Regions from separate parts of the Peribacillus sp. NJ4 genome, predicted to be linked through region 2. Evidence: riboswitches for the same ligand, from Rfam matches in the RefSeq annotation. Region 2 holds a riboswitch; the other holds the start of a gene.

Region 1 (7,456 bases), 1.1 Mb from region 2:
TTGGAATGAAAGCACCAAACAACTCACATTCGATTCACCTTATGCCACATTCTCTGGCAACTTAACCATTATTGATGATTTCCAGATTAGAGTTCGACATTTTATTTTACGCGGACGTTTTCTTATGAAGCCTCCCTCTTTACAAGCAGGTGAGTCTGGATCGTGGATTGCCACTACTGATATAGCTCTGAATGAATTTCCTGTTAGTGGTAATACCTATACCGAGCAATTACCTCCTGTTGGAGCTTTTTTAACATCGAATATCCTTCATCAGTATCAGAATTTTGGGGGCAGAACAATATAGGGTAATCCTTTCTGTGTAGAAAGGGTGTGAATCGTCTCTGTATTTCCTAGGGACGATTCTTTACTATAGCAAATTACCAAAAGCCTTCTTGAACTGACAGGTTGGTTGAGAATTCAGGGATTATTTTCTGATACGTCATCTTTTCAAATGTTTCCCATCATGATATTACATTTTGATGTAATCCTGATGCCTACATAGAAGGCAAAAAATAAACCCCTTCCCAAATGGAAAAGGCGAGGTGCTGAAGTGAACGGAAGCAAAGAGGCACACCAGTGACTATCTAACTAAGCAGATTAATATATGAGATAGTGATTTTGGTAGATAACTTTTGAATCCATTAACTCAAAATGAGTACAGATGGAATATTGATTGACAGCATTTTCTCTGTACTTCATACTATTGTAATAACAGAACTGACAGAATATTTGGTAAATTAGGAGGGTAAAACTATGAAACCAACTGTAATGACAATGGATTTACAATTATTAGCAGATGTTCTTAGGGAAAATAATTGTACAAGTTTAATAAAAGCAATTGCAGAAAAGGATTTTCAAGTGGCTCAAATGCTTGATGTATTAATATTTGAGGATAAATGGGAGGATGACATGTGACTAAGCTCAGAATCCTTTTAACCATTCCAATTTTGCTATATGGAATTTTCATATTTGTTGTCATTCAATACGATAAGAATATTCCACTTTATTTGCATCTTCTATTCGCAATCTACTTGATGTTGTTTGTACATTATGAAGAAGAAACGGAAGTGAAACCATGACAGATTTTTAATCTTGGAGAAGTTCGATCTTAAGCAATTCGTGATGGAAGAAGTTTTGACTTCAACTGACTGTATCGAGCTGCTTGGCATAACCCGTGCCAGGCTGAGTTCGTTGTAATCCCTAGGTTCTCAACACGTGAGTAACGTTTAATATGATCACCACAATAAGTGGCTTTTTTTGTTCAAAAACATTAACAAGCCTAAAAAAAGCCCCAACTCCTTAAAGGAATTGAGGCTTTCACTATTTATCATCTATCTTCCGGTACCAATTAGATAATACGAGTTGTGACGATACCTTCGATTTGTTTGATTTTTGCTTCCAAACCAGGAATGATATCGCCGTTTACTTCACCGTCAATGTCGATGATCGTATACGCATATCCCCCACGGCTTCTGTTAACCATGTCAGCGATGTTCAAATTAAAGCCAGATACAGCCAGTGTAATTTGCCCAACCATGTTAGGAACGTTTTCGTGGAAAGTTGCCACACGACGATTTCCTGTATAAGGAATGGCAGTATTCGGGAAATTCACAGAGTTCTTGATGTTCCCTGTTTCTAAAAAGGTCTTCAACTGACGAGCTGCCATGATGGCACAGTTTTCCTCTGATTCTAGTGTAGAGGCACCAAGATGCGGAATTGGAACGACATTTTTCATTTTCAACACATTTTCATTCGGGAAGTCGGTGATGAACCTGCCAACTTTCCCGCTCTCAAGTGCCGCTTCCATATCCGCTTCATTCACTAGCTCGCCGCGTGAGAAGTTCAAGATATGTACGCCAGGCTTCATGATGCCAAATGTTTCTTGGTTAAACATTCCTTTAGTGTCATCAGTTAATGGAACGTGTACTGTAATGTAATCAGATTCTGCAAACAATTGTTCAATTGTCATGGCGCGTTGTACATTGCGGGACAAGTTCCAAGCTGTATCAACAGAGATGAACGGGTCAAACCCAATGACATCCATGTCCAAATCCAGGGCATCATTCGCTACAAGTGCACCGATCGCTCCTAAACCGATTACGCCAAGAGTTTTTCCCTTGATTTCTTTACCAACGAATTGTTTCTTTCCTGCTTCTACAAGCTTTGGAATTTGTTCTCCTTCGCCTTCCAGCGTCTTTGTCCAGGCCACACCGGCAAACAGGTTACGAGATGAAGCCATTAATGACGTTAGCACCATTTCTTTTACAGCGTTTGCGTTAGCTCCAGGTGTATTGAAAACGACGATTCCTTGCTCTGTGCATTTGTCGACCGGAATATTATTGACTCCTGCCCCTGCCCTTGCGATTGCTTTTAACTGATCGCCGAATTCCATAGTATGCATGTTAAAGCTGCGAAGTACGATTGCATCAGGGTTTTCACTGTCATTGTCGACTTTAAAATCGCCTTTGTTGAATACATTTAGCCCGCTTTCGGCAATATTATTTAACGCTTTGATCGTTTTGACTTTTTCTAAAAGTACTGTGCTCATTTTGTTTGCTCCTTTTTGGTTATGATAGTTTTGAAGTTTCAAAATATTGACAAAATTTTGAAACCATGAAAATCTGCATTCTCTAAACCTTTACTATCCTCTGTAAATACACAGAAAGAGGCAAGGGATAAAATCCCTTACCTCTGCCCAGGCGAACGGCTACGACACTATGTGTTCCCTCACGGTTATCCGTGTTTCGCCAGTTGCACATAGTCTTTTCATTTATTTTATTTTATCAAATTATTCAGCAATCTTCAATATCATTTTAAAGATTTATCTCTTTTTTTGCAGAAGTCACAACTCACCAGAAATAAATCGACGAATTCTATCGTTTTATCTCCCGAAAATAGGAATATATCGACGAATTCTATCGTTTTATCTCCGAAATTAGGAATATATCGACGAATTCTATCGTTTTATCTCCGAAATTAGGAATATATCGACGAATTCTATCGTTTTATCTCCGAAATTAGGAATATATCGACGAATTCTATCGTTTTATCTCCGAAATTAGGAATATATCGACGAATTCTATCGTTTTATCTCCGAAATTAGGAATATATCGACGAATTCTATCGTTTTATCTCCGAAATTAGGAATATATCGACGAAATTACTCGTTGGAAAAAGGCACTGTTGAAAGTGGCTGTTGATATTCTTGGACTATCTCGGACAGCTTTGTTGTAAAATGGATAATATTAGTAAAATATAGAAAGTATAGCAAACTAAAAGATAATTAGGAGGAATTAATATGATAGTAAGAGAGGCAACGCTTGCTGATGCTGAAGGTATAGCAATAGTCCATGTGGATTGCTGGAGAACCACTTATGAAAATATAATACCAAGTGATTTTCTAGATAATCTGTCTTATGAGAAAAGGAAAGATTTATGGATAAAGAATATATCCAGTGATGGGAATCATATTTATGTAGCAGAAAATGACAAGGGGAAAATAGTTGGATTTATAGCTGGTGGTAAAAGGGAAACAAATAAAGTTGAGGATTCGGGTGATTTAACTGCAATATATATCCTCGAAAATTTTCAAAGAATGGGAATAGGAAAGAAACTTATCAAAGAATTATTTTTTAAATTTGAAGAACTTGGATTCAAGACCATTCTCGTTGAGGTACTTGAAGATAATAAATCTCGATACTTCTATGAGGCATTTGGTTCTGAATTGCTTAAAACCGAAAAAATCAAAATCGCTGGCGCTGAAATAAATCTATTGGTTTATGAATGGAAGGATATTAGCCCGGTATTGTTATGAATAAACCTACGGCACCGAACTTCAAAAAAAGACACAATCCTAAGTGAAGGATTGTGTCTTTCATTTGATTTAATTTTGATTAAATCCGCTTTCGTCCATGTAAAACACTTCCCAAGAATGACCGTCGATATCCTTAAAGCTCCAACCGTACATGAAACCATGATCAATTGCTTCATTAAAAGGCTTTCCACCAGCATCCAGTGCCCTATTCACGACCTCATCCACTTCTTCCTTACTTTTAACCGATAGGGCCACGATGGCTTCCGTAGTTGTTGCTGGATCTGGGATATCCTTCTTGGTAAACGTTTTAAAGTAATCTTCCACCAATAACATGACATATATGGACTCACTGATAACCATGCACGTTGCATTTTCATTGGTCATTTGCTCGTTAAATTCAAAGCCGACCTTTGTGAAAAATTCCATTGAGGCACCCAAATCTTTAACAGGCAAGTTTACAAAGATCTTTTCTGCTTGAACTCCCATCCAATTCACCCTCGCTTGATTTATTTGTTCACTCACCTTCTATTCGCTGCATTTTTCGATTTTCCTGCTTGCAGCAGTCATTGCATTCAAATTGAACAGATACAACCTTAGCCACTGGGAGCATCCATAATTCACCTACTTAAAAGTGAATTTCAAATATTAAACAGGATAATTCAATTTTAAAACAACCTGAGAGTTTACCTTATGAAATTTTCAAGGAGTATTTGCCTCTTCCCTTGTTGCTTCAACATTGGATGGTGGTAGCATTTGCGCATAAAAATTAGCAGACTGCCGCCCTTTTGCATTCGTATACCAGATGTTCAATTTGGGTTTCATAACTAAAACACATCTTTTCTTTTTTGAAATAATAACTTTATAATTCCATGTTTTACTAAAATTAAATAATTATTTCAAGGAGGTAAGCTTATGAAAAATAGTATTAAAACATAAAGTATCCGGAACATTTTCTTTACTGGTTTTGCTTTCAGTTATTTTACCAGGATTCAGCCCAATCATTTCGTTCTCCTATAGCTAAACAAACGCTCGAAGCACCACCTATTATGCAAGTAGAGCAATACACGTTTTGCAATCGTAGCACAGGTCAAAAATAGATGGGAAACGACAACATTACCTTATGGGATAGGTGGTTCATAGATGGTTACCATTCAAACATATATATCAAAAAATAGTTATGATGCAATTATTAATAAACATTTATTAGCTAACGGAGATTTTATCCCAATCCATCACTCAAGCGCCAAGCAACTGGGAAATCAAAAGTTATTTACTTCAAAAGGAACTTCCTTATACGGCACAGTCATTATATCTTATCAAGATCAATTTCTCTCGAGCTTTTATGATTGGGATGATGTTGATGGTATTTGGCTTTCAATTTTACAGGCAATGTATGATTGTTTAAATACCGGTATTGGCAGCTGCGACTATTCAGAACGCTCTATGGATTGGCAAGTGAAAAGGCTAATGGAAAAAAATCCCGATATATCATTTACATGGAACCATGGTTTCGCTAGCAAGGAATGGAATGATATGCCTAAGATATCCACACTAAGATTCCCTGAAAATGTGCTATTGAATAGTTTAATAGAAAAGGGGACTAAGTTCTTAAAATTTAGAAATGCTCTATATGATAGCGGTCCAAGCCAAAATATTAACCAGTTAATTAACGATCTTAAATCTTTTAGTAGTGATTTGGGGTATGTGCACTTGGAATAGTTCACTGTGCTAAGTGAAGCTGAAGTCTTGCAGCTGTATGTGATGGGTTTATAGTAAAAACATCCTTGCCAGCATTCGCCAGCAAGGACTGTTTTTCTTGTTTAGAAGTTTCTAATATAGAAGGCACTTGACGTTTTATTTCACTTCAAATAAACACTCATAATCTGTGTTTCCTTAATATTTGCTTGTGTACTATCTGTTTTTTCTATTTTTTCAACCAGGTCGCCATTCGTGACAACAATCGGAGTTACGATGCTTGGAGCTTTGGATTTCAGAAATTCAATATCAAATGTAACAAGCTTGTCCCCTGCTTTTACCCTTTGCCCTTCTGTGACATGTACTTCGAATCCCTCGCCTTTCAGGTTCACTGTTTCTAATCCAATATGAATTAACAATTCAATGCCATGCTTCGTGCGAAGGCCCAAAGCATGTTTAGTATGAAAAACCTGGATCACTTCTGCATCAATAGGAGAAACTACCAGCCCCTCCTCAGGAAGAATCGCTATTCCGTCCCCCATCATCTTACCGGAAAATACCGGATCCGGAACATCTTCAATATTTATTACTTGTCCATTTATAGGAGCAAGCAGTTGTTCCACTTTTTCTTTGTTACCGAATAATTTTTTAAACATATTATTCCTTCCTTTCTCTTTCCAGTTGATTTTAAGCTTCTTACAGCTTACATTTAGTGTTTTGTAAATTCTGATAATAGTCGAAATTATTTTTTCTTTTTCAATTTACCTTCTGCTTTCTTCTTATTCTCTTCCACTCTAAATGTAACCATCTTGGTTATTATTTCATAAGGAATTGGTTTGTTAAGTGGAAACTGAACGGCCCCTTTTGAACATTTGTATTCAGATAAAGCATGTTCAAAAGCAGAGATCGCGTTTGGAGTTGGATAGAATCCAATATGTTTTTTATAGGCAGCGAAATGCACCAGATTTCCGTTCAAAGCAAAAGTGGGCATTTGATAACTGATCTTTTCTTCTGCAGCCGGTGCTGAATCTTTTATGACTTTTCTTAACGTTTTCAGTATCTCCTGAACTTCTTCGGGAAATTGCATAATGTATTCATCAATTGATTGAATTTCCTCCATGTTTAACTCCTTTCATAATCTAAACGATCACTGCCCACTATTATACCCTATCCTTTTCCGTTACCCTTAAGAAGAAGGGCTCCAAACACAACCCGATTCAAGAATCACTTTCCTTCTTTTGTTTATTTTTTTAGTGTCACTAAAGTGAAAAATGTTCTTAATCGATGTTAACCCCTCATCATTCCAAAATAGGGCCCCTCCATTTGGGATGGCATATATATCCCTCTCCTTTGATAAAAGTATCAGTTCTTCATCCACAGATTCTTCATAATGGACTTCGACACTAAAGTCCACCAATCCAAGTCCTCTCAGTATTTGAGTTTCAGGATAATCCTCGTCTTTCGTTATAAGGCAATCCTTACAAAAAGCCAGCGCACCTGCACTAACACCGATCATTAAACCTTTGAATTCCTTTACCGTTTGTATCAAACCTTTATTGACCATACATTCCATTAATATTTCGGGTCTTCCTCCAGTGAAGTAAAGTACATCTTGAACTGATATATTTGCTTTCATTTCTTCATTGCCAAGTTCATCATTAAGAAGCTGAATATTCTCAACACCTATATCGTTGAATGATTTTTTAGCAGATTGAAACCATCCATCCCGTTTTGCATGTTCTGTAGCAAACGGAATGATCAAAACCCTGCTTTCAGGTTCAACATAAGTGGCTATCCGCTTCATGACCTCATCAAGTTCCCCTGTTAAAGGATTTCCTCCCCCAATAAAACAAAGATTCATATTTTTATCTCCTTCGTTCGTTATTTCCCGTTTACCCTAACTTAAATGAGTTATATCTTTAAGAACTCTTCCATTCTTTTCATTAC
Region 2 (7,456 bases):
CGAAATTATGCTTTGCATGCAAAAGAATTAAATAATGAAGTACCAACTTCCCCTTTTTTATTTTCAAAACCAACTCATTCGCTAGTTGAAGCGAATGGTCAGTCAATTACGTTGCCGAGTAATCAGGGTTCCATTCACTATGAAACAGAACTTGTCCTTCATATCGCAAAGCAGTACGAAACAGGAATGAAAGTAGATGAAATAGTAGATGCCATAGCCCTTGGTTTGGATTTAACACTTAGAGATGTTCAAGCACAGTTAAAGCAAAAACAGCATCCTTGGCTTTTGGCTAAAGGATTTAAAAATTCGGCTGTTGTAAGTGATTTCATTCCGTTTCAAGGTGTCGAAGCATGTAAACAATTAGATTTTTCCCTTTTTAAAAACGGAGAGCGTGTACAAGTCGGAAATATTAAGGACTTACTTTTTGATTTGCAAACAATTATAGATTTTACAGCAAAGCATTTTGGGCTTGGGAAAGGAGATATTATTTTTACTGGTACTCCTAGTGGCGTCGGTCCTCTTTCAGATCAAGACAAGCTTTCACTAAACTGGGGTGGAAAGGAAATTGGATCCTGTTCTGTCACACTACATCCATGATAAAGAGTAGTCATTTCCTTTTCTTATGCAACTATCGGGACAGTAGTTGCATAAGAAAATAAAAATTATCAATGGATTTTACGTGAAACATATGCTTTGTTGAATTAAACGTAAAAGCTACTCCTAAAGATTGGTATCTCTGGAGTAGCTCCTATTTTATAACTTTCTATACTTTTCTGGTACTCTGGAATCGAATATGGGAACATCTTTTCTTATTTGGGGTACTTTCTCTAAATTTAAAGTTGCCTTTAATTCACCAACTTCTTGATCCAATTTTTGAACAATGTCTCCCCATGGATCTACAATTTGTGAGCAACCTGCAAATTCCACCCCTAGCTTTGTCCCCGCCACATTTGATGCAACAACATACATTTGGTTCTCAATTGCGCGCGCACGAAGTAACGTATTCCAATGTGTTTCCCTTGCAAGTGGCCATTCTGCGACGATATGTAACACTTGAATACCTTGTAATGCTAAGTCACGAATAATTTCTGGGAATCGTAAATCGTAACAAATAATAACCCCCATCTTCACACCTTCAAGTTCAAATATTTCAACTTGATTATGGCCGCCCGTTAAAAACTTAGGTTCATCTAACATCGGAACAAGGTGCATCTTGTCATATGTGTGAACAATCACACCCATTCGATTTACTATAATCGCACGATTAAAGATATCTTTACCTTCTAATACGGCAATCGAGCCACCCACCAAGTTTACATTAAACTTCTTAGCCAGTGATTGTAAAAATTCAATGGATTGCTTTCCATCCACTTTGCAGATTTCTTTCAATTCCTCCAACGCATAGCCCGTAGACCACATTTCAGGAAGTACAACAACATCTACATCATCACTATAGTTAGCTTCTAACCAGCGTTCAATGATTTTCCTATTCTCTACAGGATTTCCAACCACTAAATCCATTTGAAATACTAAATAATTCAAATCGGTCACTCCTCTTAATAGTATTTAGTTTAGTAATGATGTATCTGGTTTCACAAACAACCATAATATAGCTGCAATAAACACAGGGATTACAGTTACTCCTAATGTGATATTCCAACCAAAGTTTTCTGCTAACCAACCACATAATAACGGTGATACAAAAGCTCCTAGATTTCCCCACAAGTTCATCCAACCTGAAACGGAGCCTGAAAAGTTTCTCCCTAAGTCTGTAGCGGAAGCCCATGAACACACTACTGTAAATCCTAGTGAACCCAAGCATATTGATAACCATAAAACATTCATATAAGGAGATACTGTCATAACGGCAAGGTACATTGAAATAATAAATACTATTAAACCTGATATAGCTAAAGAGGATCTTGATATTTGCTTTGAAAAACCTTTACGTACTAGTTATTCGGAAAGAATATCACCAGTCATTACTGTTATCAGTATTGCTAACCAAGGTAGGCTTGCAGCAAATCCCATTTTACCTAATGAGAATCCTCGATCTTCCAGTAGATATGTAGGTAACCAAACTAAGAAGAAAGTGATAGTATACAAAACAACGAAATATTGCAATCCTAACGCCCAAAATCGATAGCTTTTCAGAAAAGTACTCCAAGCGGCTCTAACTTTAGCAGTATCAACAATTTCTCTGTCTTCTAGAATATATTCTTTTTCTTGTTCATTCACAAGTTTATGAATTTCAGGATAGTCTCGGGCTATAACATACCATACACCTGCAATGATTATTCCTATTAATCCAAAAATATAAAATACAGCTTTCCAACCAAAATATTGATAGATATAAACCGTGACGATAGGGGCGATAACTGGTCCAAAATATGAACCTGCCAATAATGCACTGGATGCTCTGGCTTTTTCATCACTTCTAAACCAGTTTGTATTAAATACGTCATTAGCTGGAAACATCGGTCCTTCACCTATCCCAAGTAAGAATCAGACCGATACAATAGACCGTGAGATTTAACTAAACCCGCCAAACCCGTAAATACTGACCACCATACTAGAGAAAAAGCGATCATTTTTCTAGGACCAAATTTTTCTGCCATAAGTCTTGCCGGAATTTGAACTAACGCCTAACCTAAAGAGATTAATGATGCAAGCATACCAAAATTTATAATCATAATTTGTAGAAAAATGTCGTTATTTACGAATATCTTATCTCCATTTCTGAGATATTATTATATTGTATTCACTTTAACACATTGAAGTGGTAATGCAACGTTTATATCGGTCTCAACTTAGTGAGTGGGGAAAATAAATGAGTGTAATCGTCGAGAAGAAACGAGTGGAAACCTATACTCATATGGAAGATGTAATGTTGGTTGGGAAAATCCAAAATGGTGATGAAGATGCACTGGACTATTTAATCAAAAAATACAGATGTGTCCTCCAAACTAATGCATTTGAGGTATTTTTTAACGGGTGGGGATAAAGTAGACGTCTTTCAGGAGGGTATGTTTGAACATTCTCCGATCCCTTACTTGTAGAATCATGTTTGAGGCTGGTTGTATAACAAGCGAAGCTTTGGCACTACATGGAGGACTAGGGGTACTGGGTAATTCCTTTAGCTTTTTATTAATAATATCCAAAATTTAATTTATTCAGATTAACCTAATCAATGAAAAGCCAGGAAGGCACATTTTACATAGCACTTGCTTCTATTAGTATATTTGGAAATCCAATCTACGTTCCTCACTCTAGCTATGCCGAGTGTGTTTCATGTGCATGGCTTTTTTTTGAGGAAGAAAAGAACAGTTTATGTAAATGTTGTTGATATAATTTGTAAAATATGAACGGTTTATTTTGCGAATATAAGCTCTTAAAGATTTTTAAGTATAATGTTAAAGAGAGATGATTTTATTGATGTAGCGTGTGTTCCGGAAATCGAATGTTTGTTTTTTGGACTTTAATTTACCTAATTTTTTCAAATTAAAATGAATATTGATAGGGAATTACGAAAAATAAATAAGAATATATATAAAATATAAATATTTTTCAAGTGTTGTGAAATTTAAAATAATCCTATATACTATAAAAAAACTATTTTCCTATATGTAACTGGCGCAACATGGAGAACCATGGGGGAGCATATAGAGTATAAGCCGCGCGCCTGGGCAAACACTTGATCTATAAATAGATCAAGTGTTTTTTATTTTCCTAGGAAGAGGTGTAGGTAGAGATGAGTAATATGCATAGAAAGATGGGGACTTTTGCTTTAACTATGACAGGTATTGGTTCTATTATCGGCTCAGGTTGGTTGTTCGGAGCGTGGAAAGCCGCCCAGATTGCTGGGCCAGCAGCTATTTTTTCTTGGATTATCGGTATGGTTGTAATTTTATTTATTGCATTATCTTACGCAGAGCTTGGGGCAATGTTTCCTGAAGCTGGAGGAATGGTTAAGTATCCTCAATATTCGCATGGTTCTTTTATTGGATTTTTAGCTGCGTGGGCGAACTGGATTTCGATCGCTTCGACTATTACCGTTGAGGCCATTGCTTCGGTACAATATATGAGTACGTGGCCTTGGGAATGGGCCAGATGGTCTCATTCCTTAGTTGATAACAATATCTTAACGACCAAAGGATTATTCATAGCTTCTTTACTATTATTGTTCTATTTCTTCGTCAACTATTGGACAGTTAACCTTTTTGCTAAGGCAAATTCATTTATTACTATTTTTAAATTAATTGTTCCAGGTGTAATGGCAGGATCGTTATTTTTTGCTGGATTTCATGGTGAAAACTTTACAAGTTCTCAAGGGATCGCACCATATGGTTGGGCAAGCGTTTTAACAGCAGTAGCTACTTCTGGTATCGTGTTTGCGTTTAATGGATTTCAAAGTCCTGTTAATATGGCAGGAGAAGCGAAGTCGCCGAATAAGTCTATACCAATTGCTGTTATTGGGTCTATTCTAATTGCAGGTTTTATATACGTTATTTTACAAGTTGTTTTTATCGGTGCTGTCGATCCGTCTATGATTGTGAACGGATGGAGTCAACTGAATTTTAATTCACCTTTTGCTGATTTGGCAATTGCTCTTAGCCTTAACTGGTTAGCGATTGTATTGTATGTAGATGCGTTTGTATCACCATCTGGTACAGGTGCCACTTATACAGCTACAACTTCGCGAATGCTTTATGGAATGCAGAAAAATGGGTACTTACCGAATATCTTTGGTACATTACATCCACTATATGGTGTTCCTCGTCCAGCGATGTTATTAAACTTAGGCGTATGTTTTATCTTTTTATTTTTATTCCGCGGATGGGGCGTACTTGCTGAAGTGATTTCAGTTGCTACACTTATTTCGTACATCATGGGGCCAGTTGCATTGACAACATTAAGACGTACAGCTTCTCATTTTAATCGTCCATTTCACTTAAAAGGCGCTTCTATTATTGCTCCTTGTGGATTTGTTTTTGCATCGCTGACTTTATACTGGGCGCGTTGGCCATTAACAGGAGAAGTCGTTTTCATCATTGCCATTGGACTACCTATTTACTTTTATTATCAAGCTAAAAATAAATGGAATGGATTCAAAAAACAATTTTTATCAGGTGTTTGGATGCTTCTTTACTTAGGTTGTATGATTTTGATTTCTTATATTGGAAGTGAGAAGTTCGGCGGAAAAAATATTCTTACATTTGGCTGGGATATGGTGGTCATCGCATGTCTGGCACTCTGCTTCTATTGGTGGGGAGTTAAGAGCGGGATTAAAACAGAATACTTGGCTGAGGCTGAAAAAATCAACAAAGAATTTATTAATAAATAACTCTTAGTGTAGACACAGCTATATGAGTAAAAAGAAAACATGGTTACTTTATGACCATGTTTTTTTATTTATTAAAAAGTGTTCGCAAATTGGAACACCTGACAATATTAATGAAAAATTTAAACTTTTACCACACGTTTATAACCAACCTCGCTGGATAATGGATTGGCAGGAAGTACAAACATTTCATCTCCCAAGTCTAGTCGTATCGGATGAGAGAAAATGACTCCGTTATATACGAATGAGTGATATTCACCAAACTCACCACATGGATCAACATCCTCTGGTAAATCTTCCATAAATTTTTGGTCCGCAGCCAGTAAGTCCATCGGACTTCGATAAGGCTCCGAAATGGCAAAACTGGAGCTGAAAACGCTTCTGGCTAAATATGAACATATAAACACGTTGATGTATATGGTTTTTAGGCTTAAACATCTAAGTTGCAATTAAGTATCTTAATGAAATAATTATCTTTTTGATATTTATCATTGTAATAACTCAGCTCAGATTCAGGAAGCAAACACCATTCTGTGGATTCAAAAAGTGGATGAGGTGTACGAGAATTGAATATTTTTATCTTGAATTATTATATTTATGTTACTATAATTACAAAGAAAGTACGCGAATTGAATAAACATACGCGAATTGAATACTTTCTTTTAAAAAACTTATTGTAAAAAAGAGATAGAGGAGCCATTATCATTGAAAAAATTAATGTTGTTTACGACTGGTGGAACAGTAGCCTCACTTGAAGGAGAAAACTGACTTGTACCTGAACTGCATGCCGATGATCTATTAAGTTACATACATGAATTAAATGTACGTTGCCGTATTGATACGAAAGAGTTGTCATTACGACTCAATGTCTAGAAGAAGGAGAAGACATGGGTATATATGAAGTCGGTCGGAAAGTTGACCATAATCGTGTAGTACGTTCTAAAAATATGAACACAGAAGCAATCGTGCCGAAATTGATGTGGGTGCTAGGAAAAACAACAGATCCTAAAAAGGTAAAAGAAATGATGGAAGCATCGATTGCAGCAGATATTACATATTTTTTTGAGATACTGCTATCAAGGCGATTAACTCAAATTTGGGGGCTATATAACTCCTGACTTTGGACAGAATTCATCAGTTGATAAAGTTGATCTTTTTACAGTGAAAAAACTAGGTATCCTCTAAGCTAGTAAATTTCTTATAAGAGGTGATAGAATGCAACAATTATTACATGATGTAGTTGGCGTATCAAATGAATTCCTTTGGTCAAAATTATTAGTTATTATGCTTGTTTCTTGTGGGATTTATTTCACATTTAAATTGAAATTTGTACAGGTTCGAATGTTAAGGGAAATGGTCCGTGTTTTAATGGAAGGGAGAACTAGTTCTAAAGACAGCGTTTCCCCATTTCAAGCTTTCTGTATTGGTATGGCCGCTCGCGTTGGAACAGGTAATATCACTGGAATTGCGATTGCGATTGCATTAGGCGGTCCTGGAGCGATATTCTGGATGTGGATAATTGCTATTATTAGCTCAGCAACCAGCTTTATTGAAAGTACGTTAGCGCAAGTATATAAAGTAAAAGATAAAACTGGTTTCCGAGGCGGTCCATCCTATTATATGGAAAAAGGATTGAACAAACGTTGGATGGGAGTATTATTCTCCATTTTAATTACGCTTTCTTTCGGTCTTGTATTCAATTCTGTACAATCAAATACCGTTACAATTGCTTTTGAGAACTCATTTGGTTCAGATCGTTTAACTGTAGGGATTCTCATGACATGTGCTTTCGCTGTGATTATCTTTGGCGGTGTGAATCGTATTGCAAAAATTGCTGAATACAAGGTTATGATTCTAGGTGTGTTATACCTTGGAATGGCATTATTTGTCGTAGCAATGAACATAACCAAAATGCCGGAAATTCTTTCTCTTATTATTAATAACGCGTTTGGCTTTGAACAAATAGCAGGCGGTTCACTAGGCGCTGCGTTCATGAATGGAGTTAAACGTGGTTTATTCTCGAATGAAGCTGGTATGGGGAGTGCGCCAAACGTTGCCGCAACGGCAAAAACAAGTCATCCGGTGAAACAAGGACTTATTCAAGCATTTGGCGTA

The links. A riboswitch is a leader RNA that binds a small molecule or an ion and turns the genes downstream of it on or off. The one in region 2 is predicted to bind ZMP and ZTP.
Region 1: linked by a shared signal. The riboswitch ahead of QUF94_RS05995 (phosphoglycerate dehydrogenase) and the one ahead of QUF94_RS11485 (glutamate/serine transporter AimA) in region 2 are both predicted to bind ZMP and ZTP.

Annotation. Positions count from the first base shown of each region.
Region 1 covers NZ_JAUCFQ010000001.1:1,182,775-1,190,230, reverse strand. Annotated here, with positions in the region: gene QUF94_RS06010 (hypothetical protein) at 1-304, shown strand, start outside; gene QUF94_RS06005 (hypothetical protein) at 754-915, shown strand; gene QUF94_RS06000 (hypothetical protein) at 912-1,079, shown strand; gene QUF94_RS05995 (phosphoglycerate dehydrogenase) at 1,349-2,548, opposite strand; ZMP/ZTP riboswitch at 2,687-2,765, opposite strand; gene QUF94_RS05990 (GNAT family N-acetyltransferase) at 3,299-3,814, shown strand; gene QUF94_RS05985 (VOC family protein) at 3,884-4,300, opposite strand; gene QUF94_RS05980 (hypothetical protein) at 4,955-5,533, shown strand; gene QUF94_RS05975 (PTS sugar transporter subunit IIA) at 5,674-6,165, opposite strand; gene QUF94_RS05970 (iron chaperone) at 6,252-6,629, opposite strand; gene QUF94_RS05965 (Type 1 glutamine amidotransferase-like domain-containing protein) at 6,696-7,370, opposite strand; gene QUF94_RS05960 (alpha/beta hydrolase) at 7,421-7,456, opposite strand, start outside.
Region 2 covers NZ_JAUCFQ010000001.1:2,285,649-2,293,104, forward strand. Annotated here, with positions in the region: gene QUF94_RS11460 (fumarylacetoacetate hydrolase family protein) at 1-597, shown strand, start outside; gene QUF94_RS11465 (carbon-nitrogen family hydrolase) at 754-1,551, opposite strand; gene QUF94_RS11470 (MFS transporter) at 1,567-1,878, opposite strand; gene QUF94_RS11475 (MFS transporter) at 1,957-2,478, opposite strand; gene QUF94_RS11480 (hypothetical protein) at 2,831-3,004, shown strand; ZMP/ZTP riboswitch at 3,617-3,695, shown strand; gene QUF94_RS11485 (glutamate/serine transporter AimA) at 3,752-5,344, shown strand; gene QUF94_RS11490 (hypothetical protein) at 5,464-5,673, opposite strand; partial or broken gene QUF94_RS11495 (hypothetical protein) at 6,190-6,459, shown strand; gene QUF94_RS11500 (alanine/glycine:cation symporter family protein) at 6,557-7,456, shown strand, end outside.